Regions from separate parts of the Streptomyces sp. NPDC001922 genome, predicted to be linked through region 1. Evidence: riboswitches for the same ligand, from Rfam matches in the RefSeq annotation. Region 1 holds a riboswitch; each other region holds the start of a gene.
The links. Region 1 has a riboswitch for glycine ahead of gcvP (aminomethyl-transferring glycine dehydrogenase). Riboswitches for the same ligand answer to the same signal wherever they lie in the genome.
Positions count from the first base shown of each region.

Region 2: another riboswitch for glycine. It lies ahead of gcvT (glycine cleavage system aminomethyltransferase GcvT); the one in region 1 lies ahead of gcvP (aminomethyl-transferring glycine dehydrogenase).
Region 3: another riboswitch for glycine. It lies ahead of gcvP (aminomethyl-transferring glycine dehydrogenase); the one in region 1 lies ahead of gcvP (aminomethyl-transferring glycine dehydrogenase).

Region 1 covers NZ_JBIASV010000007.1:7,197-14,763, forward strand. Annotated here, with positions in the region: gene ACFYYR_RS13845 (MerR family transcriptional regulator) at 1-658, shown strand, start outside; gene ACFYYR_RS13850 (bifunctional nuclease family protein) at 711-1,184, shown strand; gene ACFYYR_RS13855 (MerR family transcriptional regulator) at 1,352-1,960, shown strand; gene ACFYYR_RS13860 (DNA polymerase IV) at 2,027-3,502, shown strand; gene ACFYYR_RS13865 (PRC-barrel domain-containing protein) at 3,466-3,843, opposite strand; glycine riboswitch at 3,958-4,053, shown strand; gene gcvP (aminomethyl-transferring glycine dehydrogenase) at 4,242-7,127, shown strand; gene ACFYYR_RS13875 (DUF5999 family protein) at 7,298-7,504, opposite strand.
Region 2 covers NZ_JBIASV010000006.1:244,749-252,315, reverse strand. Annotated here, with positions in the region: gene ACFYYR_RS12995 (L-serine ammonia-lyase) at 1-1,135, opposite strand, end outside; gene glyA (serine hydroxymethyltransferase) at 1,226-2,491, opposite strand; gene gcvH (glycine cleavage system protein GcvH) at 2,523-2,900, opposite strand; gene gcvT (glycine cleavage system aminomethyltransferase GcvT) at 3,071-4,204, opposite strand; glycine riboswitch at 4,363-4,468, opposite strand; gene ACFYYR_RS12975 (AAA family ATPase) at 4,612-5,316, shown strand; gene ACFYYR_RS12970 (enhanced serine sensitivity protein SseB) at 5,548-6,330, shown strand; gene ACFYYR_RS12965 (enhanced serine sensitivity protein SseB C-terminal domain-containing protein) at 6,507-7,310, shown strand.
Region 3 covers NZ_JBIASV010000018.1:79,446-87,012, reverse strand. Annotated here, with positions in the region: gene ACFYYR_RS29275 (methyltransferase) at 1-257, opposite strand, end outside; gene ACFYYR_RS29270 (cytochrome P450) at 360-1,592, opposite strand; gene ACFYYR_RS29265 (HEAT repeat domain-containing protein) at 2,099-2,395, shown strand; gene cycA (D-serine/D-alanine/glycine transporter) at 2,564-4,048, opposite strand; glycine riboswitch at 4,372-4,461, opposite strand; glycine riboswitch at 4,462-4,558, opposite strand; glycine riboswitch at 4,801-4,897, shown strand; glycine riboswitch at 5,301-5,395, shown strand; gene gcvP (aminomethyl-transferring glycine dehydrogenase) at 5,546-7,567, shown strand, end outside.

The sequences.
Region 1 (7,567 bases):
CGAGGAGTTCCCCGAGATCACCATCTCCAAGATCCGTTTCTTGGAGTCGGAGGGGCTCGTCGAGCCGCGCCGCACGCCCTCCGGGTACCGAAAATTCACCCCGGAGGACGTGGAGCGGCTCGGGTACGTCCTGCGCATGCAGCGGGATCTCTACCTGCCGCTGAAGGTCATCCGGGAGCAGCTCGACGCGCTGGCCCGGGGCGAGCGCGTCGAGCTCCCGGCCCCCTCCCGGCCCCGTGAGCTGCTCGACGGGGCGCTGGAGGACTCCGAGGCGGAGAGCACCGCCACCGCGGCCCGTATCGGCCGTGCGGAGCTCCTGGCGGCCGCCGAGGTGGACGAGGGGCGGCTCGCGGAGTGGGAGTCCTACGGCCTGATCGGGCCGGCCGAGGACGGTGTATACGACATCGAGGCGGTCCAGGTCGCCAGGCTCGTCGGCGACCTGGGCCGTTTCGGGCTGGAGCCGCGGCATCTGCGGGTCATGAAGGCCGCCGCCGACCGGGAGGCGGATCTGGTGGAACAGGTGGTGGCGCCGTTGCGGCGGCACCGCAATCCGCAGACGAGGAACCACGCCGAGCAGACCGCGCGGGAGCTGGCGACCCTGTCGGTGCGGCTCCACGCGGCGCTCGTCCAGGCCGCGCTGCGGACCCGTCTGCACTGATGAAGCGGTGCCCGACTACCCAAACCGGCCGGGCACGTCCTAGGGTTACTGTGTGAACGAGCTCGACGTCGTGGGTGTCCGGGTGGAAATGCCCTCCAACCAGCCGATCGTGCTCCTGCGTGAAGTGGGAGGCGATCGGTACCTCCCCATCTGGATCGGTCCCGGGGAGGCCACCGCCATCGCCTTTGCCCAGCAGGGCATGGCCCCGGCCAGGCCGCTGACGCACGACCTGTTCAAGGACGTGCTCGAGGCGGTCGGCCAGCAGCTGACCGAGGTCCGGATCACGGACCTGCGGGAAGGTGTCTTCTACGCCGAACTGGTCTTCGCCAGTGGTGTCGAGGTGAGTGCCAGGCCCTCCGACGCCATAGCGCTGGCGCTGCGCACCGGAACGCCGATCTACGGCAGCGACGGTGTGCTGGACGACGCGGGGATCGCGATCCCGGACGAGCAGGAGGACGAGGTGGAGAAGTTCCGCGAATTCCTCGACCAGATCTCGCCCGAGGACTTCGGATCCAGCAGCCAGTAGCGGCCGTGCGCCGGCGCTTCCGGGCCATCCGGTCAGCCTTTCCCCGAAGAGGGCACGGAAAACCACTCTCAGGGTGATTATCACTCGGCGTGCCGAGTGTGGCGATCGTTGACGCACCCGGGGTCACTGCCTACCGTCGAGAAGGCAGGTCAAGGACGGAGGTCGGCGTGAGAAGCACCGGCGACGGTACAGCGGCGGGCGGCCCTTTTCCGCTCCACGGAGGTGCGGTCGACCCCGCCACCGGGCACACCGCCGCGGCAGCCGCCGTGCCGGGTGAGCCGTCCGACGAGGTCGGTTATCGCGGCCCGACCGCCTGCGCGGCGGCCGGCATCACCTACCGCCAGCTGGACTACTGGGCGCGCACCGGGCTCGTCGAGCCGAGCGTGCGGCCCGCCTACGGCTCCGGCACCCAGCGGTTGTACAGCTTCCGGGACGTCGTCGTCCTGAAGATCGTGAAGCGTTTCCTGGACACCGGCGTCTCGCTGCAGAACATCCGCGCCGCCGTCCAGCACCTGCGGGCCCGTGAGCGGTCCGATCTCGCGCAGATGACGCTGATGAGCGATGGCGCGACGGTCTACGAGTGCTCGTCCCCGGACGAGGTCGTGGACCTGCTCCAGGGCGGTCAGGGCATCTTCGGCATCGCCGTGGGGGTGGTGTGGCGGGACGTGGAGAGCGCCCTGTCCCAGCTCCACGGAGAGCGGATCGACACCGGCGAGACCCTGATCGGGCACAACCCCGCGGACGAGCTCGCCCGCCGCCGGAACCGCGCCGGCTGATCCCGCGGACGCGCCGCGCCGCCCGCCCGTGGGCCGTTGTCAGTGCCGTACGGCAGCATCAGGGGTGTGAGAGGCGCACCGACCATCCTCCATCTCGACATGGATGCCTTCTACGCCGCGGTCGAACAGGCGGCGAAGCCGAGCCTGCGCGGGAAGCCGGTGGTCGTCGGCGGGCTCGGGCCGCGGGGTGTGGTCGCCACCGCGTCCTACGAGGCGCGGGTCTTCGGGGTGCACTCGGCCATGGCGACGGCCCAGGCCCGGCGGCTCTGCCCGAACGCGGCCTATCTGACGCCGCGCTTCTCGCTGTACCGCCAGGTCAGCGACGCCGTCATGGAGCTGCTGCACGGCCTCTCGCCCCTGGTGGAGCCCCTCAGCCTGGACGAGGCGTTCGTCGACCTGGAGGCGGAGGGGGCGGCGGACTCGGAGGCCTCCGCGCGGGCCGTGGGCGAGCGGCTGCGGGCCGACATCAGGGCCGCCACCGGGCTAAGCGGCTCGGTGGGCCTGGCGGGGTCCAAGATGCTGGCCAAGATCGCCTCCGAGCAGGCCAAGCCGGACGGACTGACACTGATAGCCCCGGGCACCGAACGCGAACTGCTGGCACCGCTGACGGTGCGTACCCTGCCGGGCGTCGGCCCGGCCACTGCCGAACACCTGCGCCGGTCCGGCATCCACACGGTCGGGGAGATCGTGGAAGCCGGTGAGGAGGAGATGGTGCGGCTGCTGGGGCGGGCGCACGGCAGCTCGCTCCACACGATGGCGAGCGGGCGGGACGACCGTCCCGTGATCGCCGAGCGGGACGCCAAGTCCGTGTCCGTCGAGGACACCTTCGACGTCGACCTCCACGACCGGGCACAGGTGAGGGCCGAGGTGGTGCGCCTGGCGGAGCGCTGTGTGCAGCGGCTGCGCGCGGCCGGGCGGTCCGGCCGCACGGTCGTCCTCAAGGTGCGGCGGTACGACTTCTCCACGCTGACCCGGTCCGAGACCCAGCGCGGCCCCACCGACGACCCCGCGGTCATCCGGGACGCCGCCGCGCGGCTCCTGGAGCTCGTGGACACCACCGGGGGCGTGCGGCTGCTGGGTGTCGGGGTCACGGGGCTGGCCGACTTCACGCAGGAGGACCTGTTCGCCCAGGCAGCCACGGCCGAGGCCGCCGCTGCGCTGGAGGCGGCCGCGGCCGCCGCGGACGCGGAGCGGGCCGAGGAGTCGCCGACGGGGCCCGCCCCGGTGGCACCGGAGGCCGGGGAGACCGCGGTGGAGCAGACGCGTCGCTGGGCGCCGGGGCACGATGTGCGCCATGCGGAGCTGGGGCCCGGCTGGGTGCAGGGCAGCGGCGTGGGCCGGGTCACCGTGCGGTTCGAACAGCCCTGGTCGGCGCCCGGCCGGGTGCGGACCTTCCCGGTCGACGACCCGGCCCTGGAGCCGTCCGAGCCACTGCCGCTGAAGCCCGGCGGCCCGGGGGAGACCGGTGCCGGGGAGGGCCGGCCGGAGGCGACCGGTGCGGGCGGTCAGTCGTCGTTGCCCGCCAGCCGCCCGAAGTCCTGATCGTCGGGGTCGGGCCCGTCCTCCGGGGACGTGGCGTCGAGCCCGTAGTGGTGGTAGAGCTGCAGCTCCTGCTCCGGCGAGAGGTGGCGGCCGACGCCGAAGTCGGGTGCGCGCTTGATCAGCGCGCGGCGGTAGGGGACGCGCAGGGTGTCGTCGACGATCTCGCTGGGCTCCAGCGGGACGAAGGCGTCACGCCCGAACAGGCCGGTGCGCACCGCGGCCCATTCCGGGAGGCCGGTCGCGTCGTCCAGATACACCTCGTCCACGGTGCCGATTTTCGCTCCGTCGAGGTCGAATGCCTTGCGGCCGATCAGGCTCCGCGGATCGATATCGGTCTGCACGGTCCCTCCCGCTGTTCGCAGATCCTCTACGAGAACTACGAAAGGGCACATTCCGCCCCTCGGCCACTCGAGCGACCGGCCCTGAGAGCCACTGGTACGCTGGCAAATGGCTGCAGACCCCGTGCGGGAGAGTCCTCCAGCAGCAATAGGAGGCGCCGAAGGAGCAAATCCTCCCCGGAATCTCTCAGGCACACGTACCGCACGGACGAGGTCACTCTGGAAAGCAGGGCGGGCATCGGCCGTGTATTGCGCCGGAACCCCTCCTCACCGACGGTGAAAACCGGACCGCCCCGGCGGACCGGTGAAGCTCTCAGGTCGAGATGACAGAGGGGGAGGCCGTCCGGGCACCCGTGCCGTGGTGCCCCTCGCAGGTCGCGTCGACCAGGAGGCCTCCGCAGATGACCGCCGATCGCATCCCACTCTCCCAGCTGGAACGTGGCACTCCCTTCGAGCAGCGCCACATCGGACCCGACAGCGCGGCGCAGGCGAAGATGCTCGCCCAGGTGGGCTACGGCTCCCTGGACGAGCTCACCGCCGCCGCCGTCCCCGACGTGATCAAGAACGCCGGGGAGCTGGACCTGCCGGACGCCCGCACCGAGGCGGAGGTCCTCGCCGAGCTGCGCGGCCTCGCCGAGCGCAACGAGGTGCTGGCGCCGATGATCGGTCTCGGCTACCACGGCACCTTCACCCCGCCGGTGATCCTCCGCAACGTGATGGAGAACCCCGCCTGGTACACGGCGTACACGCCGTACCAGCCGGAGATCTCGCAGGGCCGCCTCGAGGCGCTGCTGAACTTCCAGACCGTCGTCGCGGACCTGACCGGGCTCCCCACCTCGGGCGCCTCGCTGCTCGACGAGGGCACCGCCGCCGCCGAGGCCATGGCGCTGTCCCGCCGGGTCGGCAAGGTGAAGAACGGCGTCTTCCTCATCGACGCCGACTGCCTGCCGCAGACCATCGCCGTCATCGAGACCCGCGCCGAGCCGACGGGTGTCGAGGTCGTCGTCGCCAACCTCTCCGAGGGCATCCCGGCGGACGTCGCCGAGCGCGGTGTCTTCGGTGTGCTGCTCCAGTACCCGGGCGCTTCCGGGCAGGTGCGCGACCTGCGCCCGGTCATCGAGCGGGCCCATGAGCTGGGCGCGATCGTCACGGTCGCCGCCGACCTCCTCGCCCTCACCGTGCTCACCTCGCCCGGCGAGCTCGGCGCGGACATCGCGGTCGGCAACAGCCAGCGGTTCGGCGTTCCCATGGGCTTCGGCGGCCCGCACGCCGGCTTCATGGCGGTGCGCGACACGTTCGCCCGCAGCCTCCCCGGCCGACTGGTCGGGGTCTCCGTCGACGCCGACGGCACCAAGGCGTACCGGCTGGCGCTGCAGACCCGTGAGCAGCACATCCGCCGGGAGAAGGCGACGAGCAACATCTGCACCGCGCAGGTCCTGCTCGCCGTCATGGCCGGGCTGTACGCCGTCTACCACGGTCCGGACGGGCTCGCGGGCATCGCCCGCCGTACCCACCGCTACGCCACGCTGCTCGCGGCGGGCCTGCGGGCCGGGGGTGTGGAGATCGTGCACGGCGCGTACTTCGACACCGTGACCGCCCGGGTGCCGGGCCGCGCCGCCGAGGTCGTGGCCGCTGCCCGCAAGGCCGGGGTCAACCTGCGGCAGGTCGACGCCGACCTCGTCGGCATCGCCTGTGACGAGACCACCCTCCGTGACCAGGTGGCGGCCGTCTGGGGCGCCTTCGGCGTCGAGGCGGACATCGAGGCCCTGGACGCCACGGCGGAGGACACCCTCCCCGCGGCCCTGCTCCGCCGGGACGAGTACCTCACCCACCCGGTGTTCCACCAGCACCGCTCCGAGACCGCGATGCTGCGCTACCTGCGCCGCCTCTCCGACCGGGACTACGCGCTGGACCGCGGAATGATCCCGCTCGGCTCCTGCACCATGAAGCTCAACGCGACCACGGAGATGGAGCCGGTCACCTGGCCGCAGTTCGGGGCGCTGCACCCGTTCGCGCCGGTCGAGCAGGCCGGGGGCTATCTGACCCTCATCCGTGAGCTGGAGGAGCGGCTCGCCGAGGTCACCGGGTACGACAAGGTCTCCCTGCAGCCCAACGCGGGCTCCCAGGGCGAGCTGGCCGGTCTGCTGGCCGTCCGGGCGTACCACCGGGCCAACGGCGATGATCAGCGCACCGTCTGCCTGATCCCCTCCTCGGCGCACGGCACCAATGCCGCCAGCGCCGTGATGGCCGGGATGAAGGTCGTGGTCGTCAAGACCCGCGAGGACGGCGACGTCGACGTCGAGGACCTGCACGCCAAGATCGAGAAGCACGGCGACGAGCTCGCGGTGCTGATGGTGACCTACCCGTCGACGCACGGCGTGTTCGAGGAGCACATCACCGACATCTGCGCGGCCGTGCACGACGCGGGCGGCCAGGTCTACGTGGACGGCGCCAACCTCAACGCGCTGGTGGGCCTCGCCAAGCCGGGCCGGTTCGGCTCGGACGTCTCGCACCTGAACCTGCACAAGACGTTCTGCATCCCGCACGGCGGCGGCGGTCCGGGCGTCGGCCCGGTCGGCGTGCGCGCGCATCTGGCGCCGTACCTGCCGAACCACCCGCTCCAGCCGGCCGCCGGACCGGAGACCGGGGTCGGCCCGATCTCCGCCGCGCCGTGGGGCTCCGCCGGAATCCTGCCGATCTCCTGGGCGTACGTCCGGCTGATGGGTGCCGAGGGGCTGCGGCGGGCCACTCAGGTGGCGGTGCTCGGTGCCAACTACATCGCCAAGCGGCTGGAGCCGCACTACCCGGTGCTCTACACCGGTCCGCACGGCCTGGTCGCCCACGAGTGCATCGTGGACCTGCGCCCGCTGACCAAGGCGACCGGGGTCACCGTCGACGACGTCGCCAAGCGGCTCATCGACTACGGCTTCCACGCGCCGACCATGTCGTTCCCGGTGGCCGGGACGCTGATGATCGAGCCGACGGAGAGCGAGGACCTCGTCGAGCTGGACCGCTTCTGCGAGGCGATGATCGCGATCCGCGCGGAGATCGAGCGGGTCGGCTCCGGCGAGTGGCCGGCGGACGACAACCCGCTGCGCAATGCCCCGCACCCGGCGTCCACGCTGGGCGGGGAGTGGGAGCGTCCGTACAGCCGGGAGACGGCGGTCTTCCCGGAGGGTGTCTCGGCGGCGGACAAGTACTGGCCGCCGGTGCGGCGGATCGACGGCGCCTTCGGCGACCGGAACCTGGTCTGCTCGTGCCCGCCGCTGGACGAGTACGACCAGTGAGGCGCTGAACCCCGGGGACGGCTGCCCTGAGAAGGGGCCGTGCCTCGACGGGACTGTGCCGGGGCCGGTTCGGCGGTGAGCGCCGGGCCGGCCCCTTGGTGTCCCCGGAGCGGTGTCCTGGGAGTGGTGCGGGTGGAGCGGTGACGGTGGTGTGCCGGGACCGGTGAAGGTCAGGCGGCCGTCGCCACCCGCCCCGTGCCGAGCGGCCGGCGCGGGCCGATGATCCGGCCGTCCGGCAGCAGCTCGCCCGTGTCCTCGAAGAGCAGGACGCCATTGCACAGCAGGCTCCAGCCCTGCTCCGGGTGGTGCGCCACGGGATGGGCGGCCTCCCGGTCGGCGGAGTCGGCGGTCGGGCAGGGAGGCTGGTGCTGGCACATGGTCGGGATCTTTCGCTGAGATGGGGCGGGTGTCCTGCGGCTCGGAGCAGAGTTCATGGTGCC
Region 2 (7,567 bases), on a different contig from region 1:
TGCCGATCTCGGCGGCGTTCTCCACCTGCTCGGTGCTGCCGCCCATGACCTCCGCCAGGCCGCCGGCCGCCATCGAGCAGGCCGAGCCGACCTCGCCCTGGCAGCCGACCTCGGCGCCGGAGATGGAGGCGTTCTCCTTGAAGAGCATGCCGATGGCGCCCGCGGCGAGGAGGAAGCGGATGATGCCTTCCTCGTCGGCGCCCGGCACGAAGTTCGCGTAGTAGTGCAGCACCGCGGGGATGATCCCGGCCGCGCCGTTGGTGGGGGCGGTGACGACCCGGCCGCCGGCCGCGTTCTCCTCGTTCACGGCCATCGCGTAGAGGGTGATCCACTCCATGGCGCGGGCCGTGGCGTCGCCCTCGGCGCGCAGCTGGCGGGCGGAGTTCGCCGCCCGGCGGCGGACCTTCAGACCGCCCGGCAGGATGCCCTCCCGCGTCATGCCGCGGGTGACGCACGCCTGCATGACCTGCCAGATCTCCAGCAGGCCCGCGCGGATCTCCTCCTCGGTGCGCCAGGCCTTCTCGTTCTCCAGCATCAGCGCCGAGATCGACAGGCCGGTCTCCTGGGAGATCCGCAGCAGCTCGTCACCGGTGCGGAACGGGTACTTCAGCACCGTGTCGTCGAGCTTGATCCGGTCCTCGCCGACGGCGTCCTCGTCGACGACGAAGCCGCCGCCCACCGAGTAGTACGTCTTCTCCAGCAGCGGTGCGCCGGTCTCGTCGTAGGCGTAGAGGGTCATGCCGTTGGCGTGGTACGGCAGGGAGCGGCGGCGGTGCAGGACGAGCTGCGAGGACTCGTCGAAGTCGATCTCGTGCGCCTCGCCGATCTCCGCGCCGAGCAGGCGCAGGCGCTTGGTGCCGCGTATGCGTTCGACCTCGTCGTCGGCGGTCTCGACGTCGACGGTGCGGGGGGAGTGGCCCTCCAGGCCCAGCAGGACGGCCTTGGGGGTGCCGTGGCCGTGGCCGGTGGCGCCGAGCGAGCCGAACAGCTCGGCCCGGACGGAGGCGGTCTGCGCCAGGAGACCGTCCCTCTTCAGGCGCCCGACGAAGATGCGGGCCGCGCGCATGGGGCCGACCGTGTGGGAACTGGACGGGCCGATGCCGATGGAGAAAAGGTCGAAGACGGAGATGGCCACGGTGGCGGACTCCCTTGTCTGTGCTCGTGGTACTGGCGGTGCGGGGCGGGGCACCCGCGTGCAGGATGCGGGTGCCCCGCCTCCGGCCGGTTACTTCTTCAGGCCGGGGTAGAGCGGGTGCTTCTCGGCCAGGGCCGTGACCCGGGCCTTCAGGGCGTCCGCGTCGTAGGACGGCTTCAGCGCCTCGGCGATGACGTCCGCGACCTCGGCGAAGTCCTCCGCCTGGAAGCCGCGGGTGGCCAGCGCGGGGGTGCCGATCCGCAGGCCCGAGGTGACCATCGGGGGCCGCGGGTCGTTCGGGATGGCGTTGCGGTTGACGGTGATGCCCACCTCGTGGAGGCGGTCCTCCGCCTGCTGCCCGTCCAGCTCGGAGTTACGCAGATCCACCAGGACCAGGTGGACGTCCGTGCCGCCGGACAGCACCGAGACACCGGCCTCGGTGACGTCGTCCTTGGTCAGGCGCTCGGCGAGGATCCGGGAGCCGTCCAGCGTGCGCTGCTGGCGCTCCTTGAAGTCCTCGGAGGCCGCGACCTTGAACGACACCGCCTTCGCCGCGATGACGTGCTCCAGCGGGCCGCCCTGCTGACCGGGGAAGACCGCGGAGTTGATCTTCTTGGCGAGGTCGGCGGTGCACAGGATCACGCCGCCGCGGGGGCCGCCCAGCGTCTTGTGGGTGGTCGTGGTCACGACGTGGGCGTGCGGCACCGGGCTCGGGTGCAGCCCCGCGGCCACCAGGCCCGCGAAGTGCGCCATGTCGACCATGAGGTACGCGCCGACCTCGTCGGCGATCCGCCGGAACGCCGCGAAGTCCAGCTGTCGCGGGTAGGCGGACCAGCCCGCGACGATCAGCTTCGGCCGGTGCTCCTTGGCGAGGCGCTCGACCTCGTCCATGTCGACCAGGTTGGTCTTCTCGTCGACGTGGTAGGCGGCCACGTTGTAGAGCTTGCCGGAGAAGTTGATCTTCATGCCGTGGGTCAGGTGCCCGCCGTGGGCGAGGTTCAGACCCAGGATGGTGTCACCGGGGGAGAGCAGGGCGAACATCGCCGCGGCGTTCGCCTGGGCGCCGGAGTGCGGCTGGACGTTGGCGTGCTCGGCCCCGAACAGCTCCTTGATCCGGTCGATCGCGAGCTGCTCGATCACATCGACGTGCTCGCAGCCGCCGTAGTAGCGGCGGCCCGGGTAGCCCTCGGCGTACTTGTTGGTCAGCACCGAGCCCTGCGCCTCGAGGACCGCGACCGGAGCGAAGTTCTCCGAGGCGATCATCTCGAGCGTGGACTGCTGGCGGTCGAGTTCGGCGTCGACGGCGGCGGCGACGTCCGGGTCGAGCTCGTGCAGGGACTGGTTGAGAAGCGACATCAGGATCCCAATCGGGCGACGGGTGGGCGGATCAGTTGCCGGTGAAGGCGGTGTACTCGTCGGCGGAGAGCAGATCCGCCGGCTCGTCACTGACCTTCACCTTGAACAGCCAGCCGCCCTCGAAGGGGGCGGAGTTCACCAGCGCGGGGTCGTCCACGACGTCCTGGTTGATCTCGGTGACCTCGCCGGTGACCGGGGAGTACAGATCGCTGACCGACTTGGTCGACTCCAGCTCACCGCAGGACTCGCCCGCGGTGACGGTGTCGCCGGCCTCCGGGAGCTGGACGTAGACGACGTCACCGAGCGCGTCGGCGGCGTGCGAGGTGATGCCAACGGTCGACACACCGTCCTCGGCGACGGTGAGCCACTCGTGCTCCTTGCTGTAGCGCAGCTGCTGGGGGTTGCTCATGACCTGATTCTCCTGGATGAGGGGGCGTGCTGTGGTGCCGGTCTTGACAGATGGGACGGCGGTGACGAGAGATACCCGACAACCGGTCGGCAGTGGGTGACCGGCCGGTGACAGGCGACGTCGGGGTCGCGCGGACGGGCCGCGACACCGGCGCGCCGCCGGCCGGGACGTCAGCGCTGCCGCTTGTAGAACGGCAGGGCGACGACCTCGTACGGCTCGTGGCTGCCGCGGATGTCCACCGCGACCCCCTCGGTGCCGGGCGCGGCGTACTCGGCGTCCACATAGGCGATGGCGACGGGCTTGCCCAGGGTGGGCGAGGGGGCACCCGAGGTGACCTCGCCGATCACGGTGCCGGAGCCGGCGGCCACCACCGGGTACCCGGCGCGCGGCACCCGGCGGCCCTCGGCGATCAGGCCGACCAGCTTGCGCGGCGGGGCCTCCTCGGCCCGCTTCGCCGCGGCCTCAAGCGCCTCACGGCCGACGAAGCGGCCGTCGTTGGTGGTCTTCTCGAACTTCACGACCCGGCCCAGCCCCGCGTCGAACGGGGTGGTGTCCGTGGTCAGCTCGTGCCCGTACAGCGGCATGCCCGCCTCCAGGCGCAGGGTGTCCCGGCAGGACAGGCCGCACGGCACCAGACCGGCGTCCTTGCCCGCCTCCGTCAGCGCCTGCCACAGCGCCTCGGCGTCACCGGGCGCCACGAACAGCTCGAAACCGTCCTCGCCGGTGTAGCCGGTCCGGGCGATCAGCGCGGACACGCCGGCCACGGTGCCGGGCAGCCCGGCGTAGTACTTCAGCCCGTCCAGGTCGGCGTCGGTCAGCGACTTCAGGATGCCGGGGGACTCCGGGCCCTGGACGGCCAGCAGGGCGTACGCCTCCCGGTCGTCCCGCACGGCGGCGCCCTCGAAGCCGGCCGCGCGCTCGGTCAGCGCGTCCAGCACGACCTGCGCGTTCGAGGCGTTGGCGACGACCATGAACTCCTCGTCGGCCAGCCGGTAGACGATCAGGTCGTCGAGGATGCCGCCCCGGTCGTCACAGATCATGGTGTAGCGGGCGCGGCCGGGGGCGAGCGCGGAGAGATTGCCGACCAGGGAGTAGTCCAGCAGCGCCCCGGCCTCCGGGCCGGTCAGGGTGATCTCACCCATGTGGGAGAGGTCGAAGAGTCCGGCGCGGGTCCGCACCGCCAGGTGCTCGTCGCGCTCGCTGCCGTAGCGCAGCGGCATGTCCCAGCCGGCGAAGTCGGTCATGGTGGCGCCGAGCCCGCGGTGCAGCGCATCGAGGGCGGTACGGCGTGGTGCATCGGTCATGTTCAGGCTCCCAAGCAAGGGTGGCGAGGCTCTGTCGACAACAACACAGCCTCCCCATCTGTCATCGGAACCTGAGAGGTTCGCCACGACCCGGCAGGCGGGTCACGGCTTGCACCTTGGGTGGGACCGCTCCACGGCGGCCCGCTTTTCAGATGTGCCTCGCCTGCGCGGTACGGGGCCTGAGAGATTCAAGGGAGGACTTGCTCCTTCGGCGCTCCGGCGCCCGGCGCACTGCCGGTCCGGAAACTCTCCCGCGCGGGTTACAAGCGGCCGGTATGGAGTTTGCGCGCACATCATTGCACGCCTGTGACACTTTCGGACCCTGCGGGCGGGGGATAAGGCGGTTGTATGGCATTACCTTTTCTTGAAACTCTGCGGCAGCCGCAGTGACCGGACCTGGGAGGACGATCACGGTGCAGAGCCACGGAACGTTTGCGACAGCCTCGGGGGCCGGGCTCGGCGCGGTGCCCCACCAGACGGGCCCGGGCGCCCCGGCCGCCCCGGGCGTCGTCCGCCCCGGCCGCCTGGCCGGTACCACGGAGCTGCGCGGGCGCCCGGCCGCCGCGCTGCGCTACCCCGCCGGGGACGTCCTGGTCGTCTCCGGACTGCCCGGCAGCGGCAAGAGCACCCTGATCCGGCGGGCGGCCGGCGCCCCGGAGCAGGGCGGGGCCCCGGTCCACCGGGTGGACTCGCAGGACACCCGGGACCGCTGGGAGCGCCGGATGCCCGCGCTGCTCCCGTACGCCGTCTACCGCCCCCTCGTCCGCCTGGCGCACTACGCCGGGCTGCGCCGCGCGCTGCGCTCCGGCGAGAGCGTCGTGGTGCACGACTGCGGCAGCCTCGCCTGGGTGCGCCGCTGGCTGGCCCGCGACGCCCGGCGCCGCGGCCGCTCCCTGCACCTCGCGCTGCTCGACGTGGAGCCGCGGGTCGCCCTGGAGGGGCAGGCCTCGCGCGGGCGCGGGGTCTCCGGGTACGCCTTCGCCCGGCACCGGCGCGCCGTGGGGCGGCTGGTCCGGGAGCTGGAGGCCGGGCGGCTGCCGGACGGCTGCGCCTCGGCCGTCCTGCTGGACCGCCGGGCCGCGACCACGCTCTCCGGCATCGGGTTCGACTGACCGGCACCGACGGCCACCGGCCGTCCGCGGCGGCCCCGGACGGTTCCGGAGCGCCCCCGTCCGGAGGATCCGGCCGCGCACGGCGGACGGGACGGCGCGGAATGGCGGAAAGGTCCGGCGCGTCCTGGAGGTTCCCGACAGAAATCCGGGTCCCCCCAGGGGAGCTCCCGGGGCCCGCAACCGCTAGGGTTCCTGTGCAGTTCGGACGAGACGTGGTGGGGCCCGATGAGCATGACGGAGCAGCACAGCTATACCTCGCTTCCCGACGGGGCGACCCCGGGCAGCGGATTCCCCGGCAATGCGCTCGAAGAGGCGCTCGCCGCCTCCGTGGGCGTGGCCGGCGCCGGACCCCGGCTGGTCGAGGTACTCGGCCGCAGCCATGTCTGGGTGCCGCTGCCCAACGGCGGCAGCCGGGAGAGCCGGGACCTGGACCTGCCCACCGTCGAGATCGACGGCGCCGCGTACGTCCCGGTGTTCAGCTCCGAGCAGCAGTTCCTCCAGGTCGTCGGCTCGCACGTCTCGTTCACCGTCGCGCCGGCCCGGGAGTTCGCCCGCGGCCTCCCGCCGCAGCTCGGCATCGCCGTCAACCCGGGCGGGGCCGTCGGGGTTCCGCTGCCGCCCGCCGCCGTCGCCGAGCTGTGCCGGACCGGCCGGACCGAGCTCGACGGGCCCGCCTCGGGCGGCCGGGTGCGGCTCTTCGAGCCCGACTGGCAGGACGAACCCGTCGACTTCCTCGCCGCCGCCGCGGGCGAGTTCGCCGTCACCGGGCTGGTCCGCACCGCCCGCCGCGCTCTCGCCAGCGTCGAGGGCGATGCGCCCGCGCTGTTCGTCGGCGTCGAACTCATCCGCTGCGAACCGGAGGACCGGACCGTGGTGATGGAGGCCCTGGGGCGTGCGCTGGGCGCGGTTCCGGTGCCCTGGCCGGTGCAATTGGTCCTCCTGGACGTCGCGAACGACCCCGTGGGGCACTGGATGCTGGAGCGCGTGCGCCCCTTCCACACCGCGGAGCGCTGAACGCGACCCGTGTGTACCCCCGGTGGTGCACCGGGACGGGCCACCGTCGGCCCGTAAGCTGGTTGGATGACCGGGCGGGAGCGGGACTGCCCCGCACAGTGCCGACAGGCCGGAAGAAGGGGCGGAGTCTGGTGAGCGCGGGAGCCAGCGCAGCGGCGGCCGGAGCCGTCGAGCAGATGCTGCGGCAGGTGACGCCCGGGCGGTACGACGCCTATGAGGCCCTGCTGCGCGCCCTTGCCGAGGAGCAGGTCTGGATGCTGCTCTGGCACGGACGGCCCGGATCACCGGACGCCCAGTACGGGAACATGGAGGTCGGCGGGCTGGGTTACGCCCCCTGCGTCACCTCCGCCCAGGAGCTGGCGGCCAGCGGCTGGAACCGTGCCCACGAGGTCGTCACCGGCTGGGAGATCGCGGCGGCCCTCTATCCCGAGCGCTGGGGTCTGTGGCTCAACCCGCACGCCCCGGGCGGCGGCGTCGGCATTCCCTGGGCGGACCTCCGCCGGATCGCCGGCGGGCTGGACCGGCTGCCCGCCGGTCCGCTGCGGCTGTCCGAACCGACCATCGAGATCCCGCAGTTCTACGCGCTGCTGACGCAGAACGCGCACCGCACCCCCGCCGTCCGGGCGCTGCGCCGCGCCTGGGTGCAGCCAGCCCTCGGCGCGCCGTACCTGGCGATCGGCCTGGAGCTGTACGACACGGGCCCGCAGGCGGTGGACTCCGTGCGGGTGATGATGCAGCAGTCGATCGGGGCCGTCCCGGACGGGCTTCCGGTGTCGACGGTCGCGATGTCCGACGAGTACGACCCGGTGGCGACGTGGCTGCGGGCGCACGCCCGGCCGTTCTTCGACCGGGATGCCTACGGCGCGGCGGCGCCGCCCCCGCCCACCGCGCCCGCCCCCGGCTACGGTTACCCGCCCGCGCCCGCCGGCGGTGCCCCGGACGCGCCGGGCTGGCAGGGGCCGGCACCCCGGGCGTACTGACCGCACCGGGCGGGCCGGCCGGGTGTCGTCCGGTCCGTGCCGGCGCGGGCGCGTCCGCCCGGTCCGCGCCTGCCCGGTCCGCGCCTGCCCGGTCCGCCTTGGCCCGGCCTGCCGTTGCCCGGCCGGCGTCCGCCTGAGCTGTGTATGCCTGACCTGCGTCCGCCCGGCCCGCGTCCGCCGGTACCGGCGGGCTGATCGCTGCCCGTCGGCACCGACCGCACCGACCGCCGACCGCACTGACCGCCGCCCGCCCGACG
Region 3 (7,567 bases), on a different contig from region 1:
GCCTCGGCCAGGGGACTGTTGTGGTACAGATTCCCCGTCTTCTCCAGGAGGCCGAGCGACGCACAGCCGGTCAATAACATGCGCGCCGGGCGTTCATCGATGTCGCAGTACTCGGCGAACTCCTGAAAGGTCATCCCAGGCGTACCGGACAGCCGGGCGAACAGGTGCAGTTCGTAGGCGGTTGCCAGCGTTTTGAACGCCCAGTATCCCGTTGACAGTTCGAAGAGTGGTGCTGGTGAAGGCATGGCTTCGGTCATGGCGGGGGCTACTCCTGTCGGGTGACGGACCGGATCCCAGGTGAGGGAGCAAGGCCTCGTGCGGTGGACGCCCCCTCGGGGGGCCTCGACGCCAGGGGTGTCTCAGCGCGTGGTCGCGGCGGGCACAGGGGAGAAATCGATCAGGACCTGCTGCGGGCCGCGCGTGACGAAGCCCACGTCCCGGGGGACGAATCCGGGAGAGAGCCGCAGCTCGGGGAGCGTCCGGAACAGGACCCGAAGAGCGGTGGTGATCTCCATGTGGGCGAGGGAGGCGCCGATGCAGAAGTGCCGTCCGGAACCGAACGCCAGATGCTGGGCCGCGCCCGCGAACGCCCGGTCCGCCTCGGCGTCTTCCCGGAACACGTCGAAGGTGTCCGGCGAGCGGAATCGCGCCGGGTCCCGGTTCGCCGCCCCGACGAGCAGGAAGACCAGAGCTCCCTTCGGCACGGTGCCGCCGGACAGGGTGACGTCCGCGCGGGTCTCGCGGGTGATGACCTGCACGGGAGGAGTGAGTCTCAGGGTCTCCGCAAGAGCTCTGTCCATCAGCGAATCGTCGGCGGAGACCGCCTGTCCGAGGCGGTTCTGCAGCAGGTGGCGGACGGTCAGGTTCAGCGCCTTCTCGGTGGTCTCACCGCCGGCCGCGAGGAGCACGAGCCCGAAACTCTTGATCATGTCGTCGTCCATCCGGGCCCCGTCGACCTCGCTCGTGCACAGCAGCGAGATGAGGTCGTCGCCCGGGTCGGCGCGGCGGCGCCGGATCTGCTCGTCCAGGAACTCCGCGAGCTCCGCACCGGCCTCCAGGCCCGCGCGTGACACCTCCGGGTTCCGTTCGAAGTTGCCGCTGTAGTCCACGATGGCGCGGTACCACCGCCGGAAATCGTCGTGGTCCTCGGAGACCCCCATCAGCCGCATGATGACCTTGACGGGAAGGCGTCGAGCGAAGTGCTCCGCGAAGTCGACCGAACCGTCGGCTGCGAAGGCCTGAACGAGTTGTCGTGCGGATGTCTCGACAGAGGACGAGATGCGCTCGGTCAGCCGCTTCCGGTGGAATGCCGGTGAAATGAGCCGGCGGTGGCGTGCGTGTTCCTCTCCGTCCATGGCCATGAGGCTGCGGTGCACGAGGGGCCGTAACTGATCGTCCCAGCTCCGGCTGGAGAAGACGTCGGCTTCGCGGAAGGCACGCGTCACATCCTCGTACCTGCTGATGATCCAGGCGTCCAGCCGGTCGTCGTAAAGGAGCGGGAAGTTCCTGCGAAGGGATTCGAAAGTCGGATAGGGGGAGCGTTGGAACTCTTCGGACAGCAGGTCAGGAGTGGCAGGTTGCACGTGTGACATGGACCCCCCGGATTCCACTGACGACACGGGACCACGGCATTCACCGCGCCCGCTTCGAACCACAGGACAGAGTTTCTTCTACGCGTCTGCTGCACCACCGATACCTGGAAGCCGTGAACAGGCGCATCATGCACCCCGCACGGGAGTTACCCGTTCCGGTTCCCGAGCGGGAACATGCGACGTTTCTGTTGCGACAGGAGCCGACATAGGGGAGGACGTATAGAGGGCGTGGATGGTTCCCGTCGCCGTGACAGGAGTTGTATTGAGATGTCCCTGCCGGGTCCGCGAAGAGGCGGGATCAGGCCCCTCGCTACGCAATGGCAATCCCGCACAAGGACCGTACTCAATGATCACACGCTGGACAACCCTTCATTTCCGTAGCGGGATCTTCCGGATGAAGTTTCATGCACCATCGATCGCTGATCATTCCCGACCGCTGCCCGCAAGGGCATAGGAGGAAACCTGCCGGCTCACCGTTCCCGCACAGCTGCTGACTCCTGCGCGGGGTGCCCCGCAGACCGTTCCGGGGCGGTGCGGCCAAGCCTCCCAACGGCTCGGGCGGTTACCGGGGTTGTCGCGGAGGTGTCCCGGACGCCGAGTCGGAAGCATCACACCGGGGAGTCCTTGACGAGCCCGATATCGCCGACCTCCCGGACGCCCGGGGCGACCGGGGCCGGGCGCAGCGCGAGGCGGTTCAGGAGGCGCTGCCCGTCCTGCTGCCGCTGCTGGAGGACGACGACAAGTCCGTGCGGTGGGCCGCCGGGGAACTCCAGCGGATCTGCGCCGAGCCGACCGCGCAGTGACCGTCGCGCCGCCCGGCGGAGCCACCGGCTCCGCCGGGCGGCGCGGGCCGTGCAGTGGCAACCACACCGAGAGCGGGCCGTTCCGACCGGCACCGACCGCGAGCGCCGTTCCCCTCTGCTGGGAGCAGCGCTCGCGGTCGGTGCCGGTCGACGGATCCGGTGGCCGTATCACTCCTCCCGCGCACCGTGGAGTTCGGAGCGGAAGGCCGCCGCACGGGCCGCATGGTCCGGGCGGCGGCGGATCCCCGCCCACGCGATGCCGAGGACGACGAACCAGACCGGTGTCACCAGCAGGGCCCGCAGCGTGTCGGCTTCCTGGGTCAGCGCCCAGATGAGGAACACGAAGAACGCGAGCACGACGTAGCACATGGCGATGCCGCCGGGCATCCTGAACGCCGACGCCTCGTGCAGGTGCGGACGGCGCCTGCGGTACACGAGGTAGCTGATCAGGATGATCGACCAGACGAAGATGAACAGCACGGCGGACACGGTGGTCACCAGGGTGAACGCCTCGATGATCGAGTCGTCCATGGCGACCATGACCACACCGGCGAGCAGGAACACTCCGGAGAGGAACAGGGCGTTGGCCGGTACCTTCCTGGCGGTGAGCCGGCCGAAGCGCGCCGGGGCGTCGCCCTCCCGGGCCAGCCCGTACACCATCCGCGAGGTGGAGTAGATGCCCGAGTTCGCGGACGACGCGGCCGAGGTCAGCACCACGAAGTTGATGACCGACGCGGCGATCCCCAGCCCGGCGAGGGTGAACATCACGACGAACGGACTGCGGTCCGCGCTGATCTCGCGCCAGGGCGTGACCGAGATGATCACGATCAGCGCGACGACGTAGAACAGCATCACGCGCACCGGAATCGAGTTGATCGCCTTGGGCAGGTTCCGTTCCGGGTTCTCCGCCTCGGCCGCGGTGGTGCCGACCAGCTCGATGCCGACGAAGGCGAACGTCGCGATCTGGAATCCCGCGACGAACCCCATGGGACCGGTGGGGAAGAACCCGCCGTCGTTCCAGAGGTTGGAGAAGCTTGCCGCGGCACCGCCGGGAGCCTGGAAGTGACCGAACACCATGACCAGCCCGACGACGATCAGCGCCAGGATCGCGACGATCTTGATCAGCGCGAACCAGAACTCGGTCTCGCCGAACGCCTTCACGGTGGGAAGGTTCAGGGCGATCAGCAGGATGACGGCGGCCAGGGCCGGTATCCACAGCGCCAGGTCGTGCCACCAGTAGGACACATACCCGGAGATGGCGATGACGTCGGCGATGCCGGTGACGATCCAGCAGAACCAGTACGTCCAGCCGGTGAAGAAGCCCGCCCACGGCCCCAGCAGGTCGGCCGCGAAGTCGGCGAAGGACTTGTAGCGCAGGTTGGAGAGCAGCAGCTCGCCCATCGCCCGCATCACGAAGAAGAGCATCACGCCGATGATCATGTAGACGAAGATCACCGAGGGGCCGGCCAGCGAGATCGTCTTGCCCGACCCCATGAACAGGCCGGTTCCGATCGCACCGCCGATGGCGATGAGCTGGATGTGCCGGTTGGACAGTTGGCGGGAGAGGTGCTGTTCGCCCTCGGGCGAGGGCGTCGGTCCGGCTGCCGGCCGGGCCGGCCCGGTGGTCGAGCCGGTGTCACTGCTGTCAGGCATGGGCAAACCTCGCGGAACTCACACCCCGTACGGGCACGGGGCAGGGGGTGTCTCGGAGCATGGCCACGCGCCCACAGGGTGGGGCGAGCGGGCAGGGTGGGGCTGCGCGCGGACCTGCGGCAGCCGACCGGAACGGTGTCGGTGCGCTGAACGGGCCACAGATGCGGAACGGGCCCGCAGAGGCTGAACCGGCCCACGGAGCAGGCCGACGATCAGCCCGGAAACCGGCAGGTGGGCGGTGGTCAGGGGAGAGGCGGCGGGAGAGCCATCAGGGGCTCCTCGAAAGTCGAGCACGGGCAGGGGCCCGTGCGGCCGAGTGAGCCTCCCCCTCTGTCATGAGCCTGAGAGCTTCGCCGCGCTGAGCGCGGCTTGCACCGTCGGCGAGGCGCGTCGGCGCCTGCTTTCCAGAGTTGCCTGACCGGGCGGTAGGGATGCCTGAGAGATTCCGGGGAGGTGTTGCTCCTTCGGCGACCGGATCTGGCTGATCCAGTGCTCTCCCGCTCCGGGGTGAACGGCGATGTGCGGTGAGGCTAGGTCCCCGTCGGCGACCGGTCAAGGGTCCGGCCGAACGCTGGACACTACTTCCGAGTAGCCCGGCGCTCGCCCGTGCCGAGCAGCGTTTGTGCAGCTCAGGGCGCACATCCTGAGCCGGTCCCGTGACCGGCCGCGTCCACCGAGCAGACTCTTGACGGCGGTGTTCCGGTGCCCGTACGTTGCCTCCGGAAAGACCCGACAACCACATACACCGCTGACGATTCTGCGCGGGAGAGCTCACGTCATCCGATGACGTGGCGCCGAAGGAGCAAATCCTCCCCGGAAACTCTCAGGCCTCGATACCGCGTGGCGGAGGCGGACTCTGGAAAGCAGGCGTTCACGCGCCTCGCCCACGGTGCAAGCCGCGGACATCCCCGCGGCGAAGCTCTCAGGCCCATGACAGAGGGGGAGGCTCACTCGCCGCACGGGCTCCTGCCCGTGCTCGACCCGAGGACGTCTCCATGGCTGCCGTATCCCTGTCGCCGCTCCGGCCGACGACCACACCCGGATCACCTGCGTCACTGCCGCGGCCGTGGCGTCCGGCCCGGTCCCGCCCCTGACCGTGCACGCCGTCGTCGGCCCGGTCCAGCTTGTCCGTGGGGCCCGTCCGACGGCCGGTGTGACCCGGCCGTCACCAGGGCCGTCAGGGCGCTGACCGCCCCGACGCCGCCATCCTCCCGGCCTCACCGCCGGGCGCACAACTCCACATCGCGCTGTTCGAACCGAAGCGGGAGAGCCCTCGCCCACCCTGGCGGGGCGCCGAAGGAGCAACTCTCCCCAGAATCTCTCAGGCCCAACTACCGCTTCGGCGAGGCGACTCTGGAAAGACAGGACGCCATGTCCTGCGCCCACGGTGCAAACCGCCGGACCCGGTGGTGAAGCTCTCAGGTACCGATGACAGAGCGGGGAGGCCGCCCGTCCACGGCACCGCGATCGCGGTGCCCCCACAGGGAGCCTCCCACCATGACCTTTCCCGAGCCCTCCGCGTCGGGTGCGTTCGTCACCCGTCACATCGGTGTCGACGACGCCGACCGCACCAAGATGCTGGCCGAAGTCGGCTACCCGACGCTCGCCGCCCTCATCGACGCCGCTGTCCCGAGCGGCATCCGGAGCACGACCGACCTGAACCTGCCCCCAGCCGCCACCGAGGACGAGGCCCGCTCCGAACTGCAGGAGCTCGCGGGCCGGAACACCGTGGCCGTCCCGATGAACGGACTGGGGTACCACGCGACCACCACACCCGCGGTGATCCGGCGCAACGTGCTGGAGGACCCGTCGTGGTACACCGCCTACACGCCCTACCAGCCGGAGATCAGCCAGGGCCGGCTCGAAGCACTGATCAACTTCCAGACCGTGGTCGGAGACCTCACCGGACTGCCGACCGCCAACGCGTCGCTGCTCGACGAGGGCACGGCGGTCGCCGAGGCCGTCACGGTCATGCGCCGCGTCGCCGGCAAGGGCCGCCCGCGCGTCCTGGTCGACCGCGACACCCTGCCGCAGACCCTCGACGTCCTGCGCACGCGTGCCGCCGCGGTCGGCGTCGAGGTCGTCGGGATCGACGTCACCGAACCGCTGCCGGAGGACGACTTCTTCGGAGTGGTGCTGTCCTACCCCGGCTGCTCGGGAGCCGTCCGCGACCTGCGCCGGGTGACCGCCGCGGCGCGGGAGCGCGGGGCGCTGGTCACGGTGGCCGCCGACCTGCTGGCGCTCACGCTGCTCGTGCCGCCGGGTGAGTACGGCGCCGACATCGTCGTGGGCTCGTCCCAGCGGTTCGGTGTCCCGCTGTTCTACGGCGGGCCGCACGCTGGCTACATCGCGGTCCGCGAAGGGCTCGAACGCCACCTGCCCGGCCGGCTCGTGGGCGTCTCGGTGGACAGCGCCGGCCGGCCGGCGTACCGCTTGGCGCTGCAGACCCGTGAGCAGCACATCCGCCGCGACAGGGCGACCTCCAACATCTGCACGGCGCAGGTCCTGCTCGCCGTGGTCGCCTCGATGTACGCCGTGTACCACGGCCCCGACGGCCTGACCGCGATCGCCCGACGGACGCACCGGCACGCCACGCGCATCGCCGCGGGTCTGCGGGACAGCCGGATCACGGTGGTGCACCGGGAGTTCTTCGACACCCTGCTCGTGCGGGTCCCCGGCCGCGCCGAGGAGATCGTCGCGGCGGCGCACGACCAGGGGCTGCTCCTGCGGCTGGTGGACGGCGACCACGTCGGCGTCTCCTGCTCCGAGGTCACCTCGCGCGACCATGTCCGGCACGTACTCGCCGCCTTCGGCGCGGTGGGGGACGAGGCGGACGGGCCGGTGGCCGACGCTCCGACGGCGCTTCCGGAGGACCTGCGGCGCACATCCCCCTTCCTCACCCACCCGGTCTTCCACCGGCACCGCTCGGAGACCGCGATGCTGCGCTATCTGCGGAAGCTCTCCGACCGTGACGTCGCGCTGGACCGCGGGATGATCCCGCTCGGGTCCTGCACGATGAAGCTCAACGCGACCACGGAGATGGAGCCCATCAGTTGGCCGGGCTTCGCCGACCTGCACCCCTTCGCACCCCTCACCGACGCCGCCGGGTACCTGGCCCTGGTCGAACAGCTGGAGACCTGGCTGGCCGAGGTCACCGGGTACGCCAAGGTCTCCGTCCAGCCCAACGCCGGCTCGCAGGGCGAGCTCGCCGGCCTGCTGGCGATCCGCCGCTACCACGAGGCCAACGGCCGGGCCGGGCGCGATGTGTGCCTGATCCCGGCCAGCGCACACGGCACCAACGCCGCTTCAGCCGCCATGGCCGGGATGCGCGTCGTCGTGGTGGCGTCGCGGCCCGACGGCACGGTCGATCTCGACGACCTCGCGGCGAAGTGCGCGCAGCACTCCGACGACCTGGCCGCCATCATGGTCACTTACCCCTCCACGCACGGCGTCTACGAGGACGGCATCACCCGGCTCTGCGAACTGGTGCACGCGCACGGCGGACAGGTCTACGTCGAC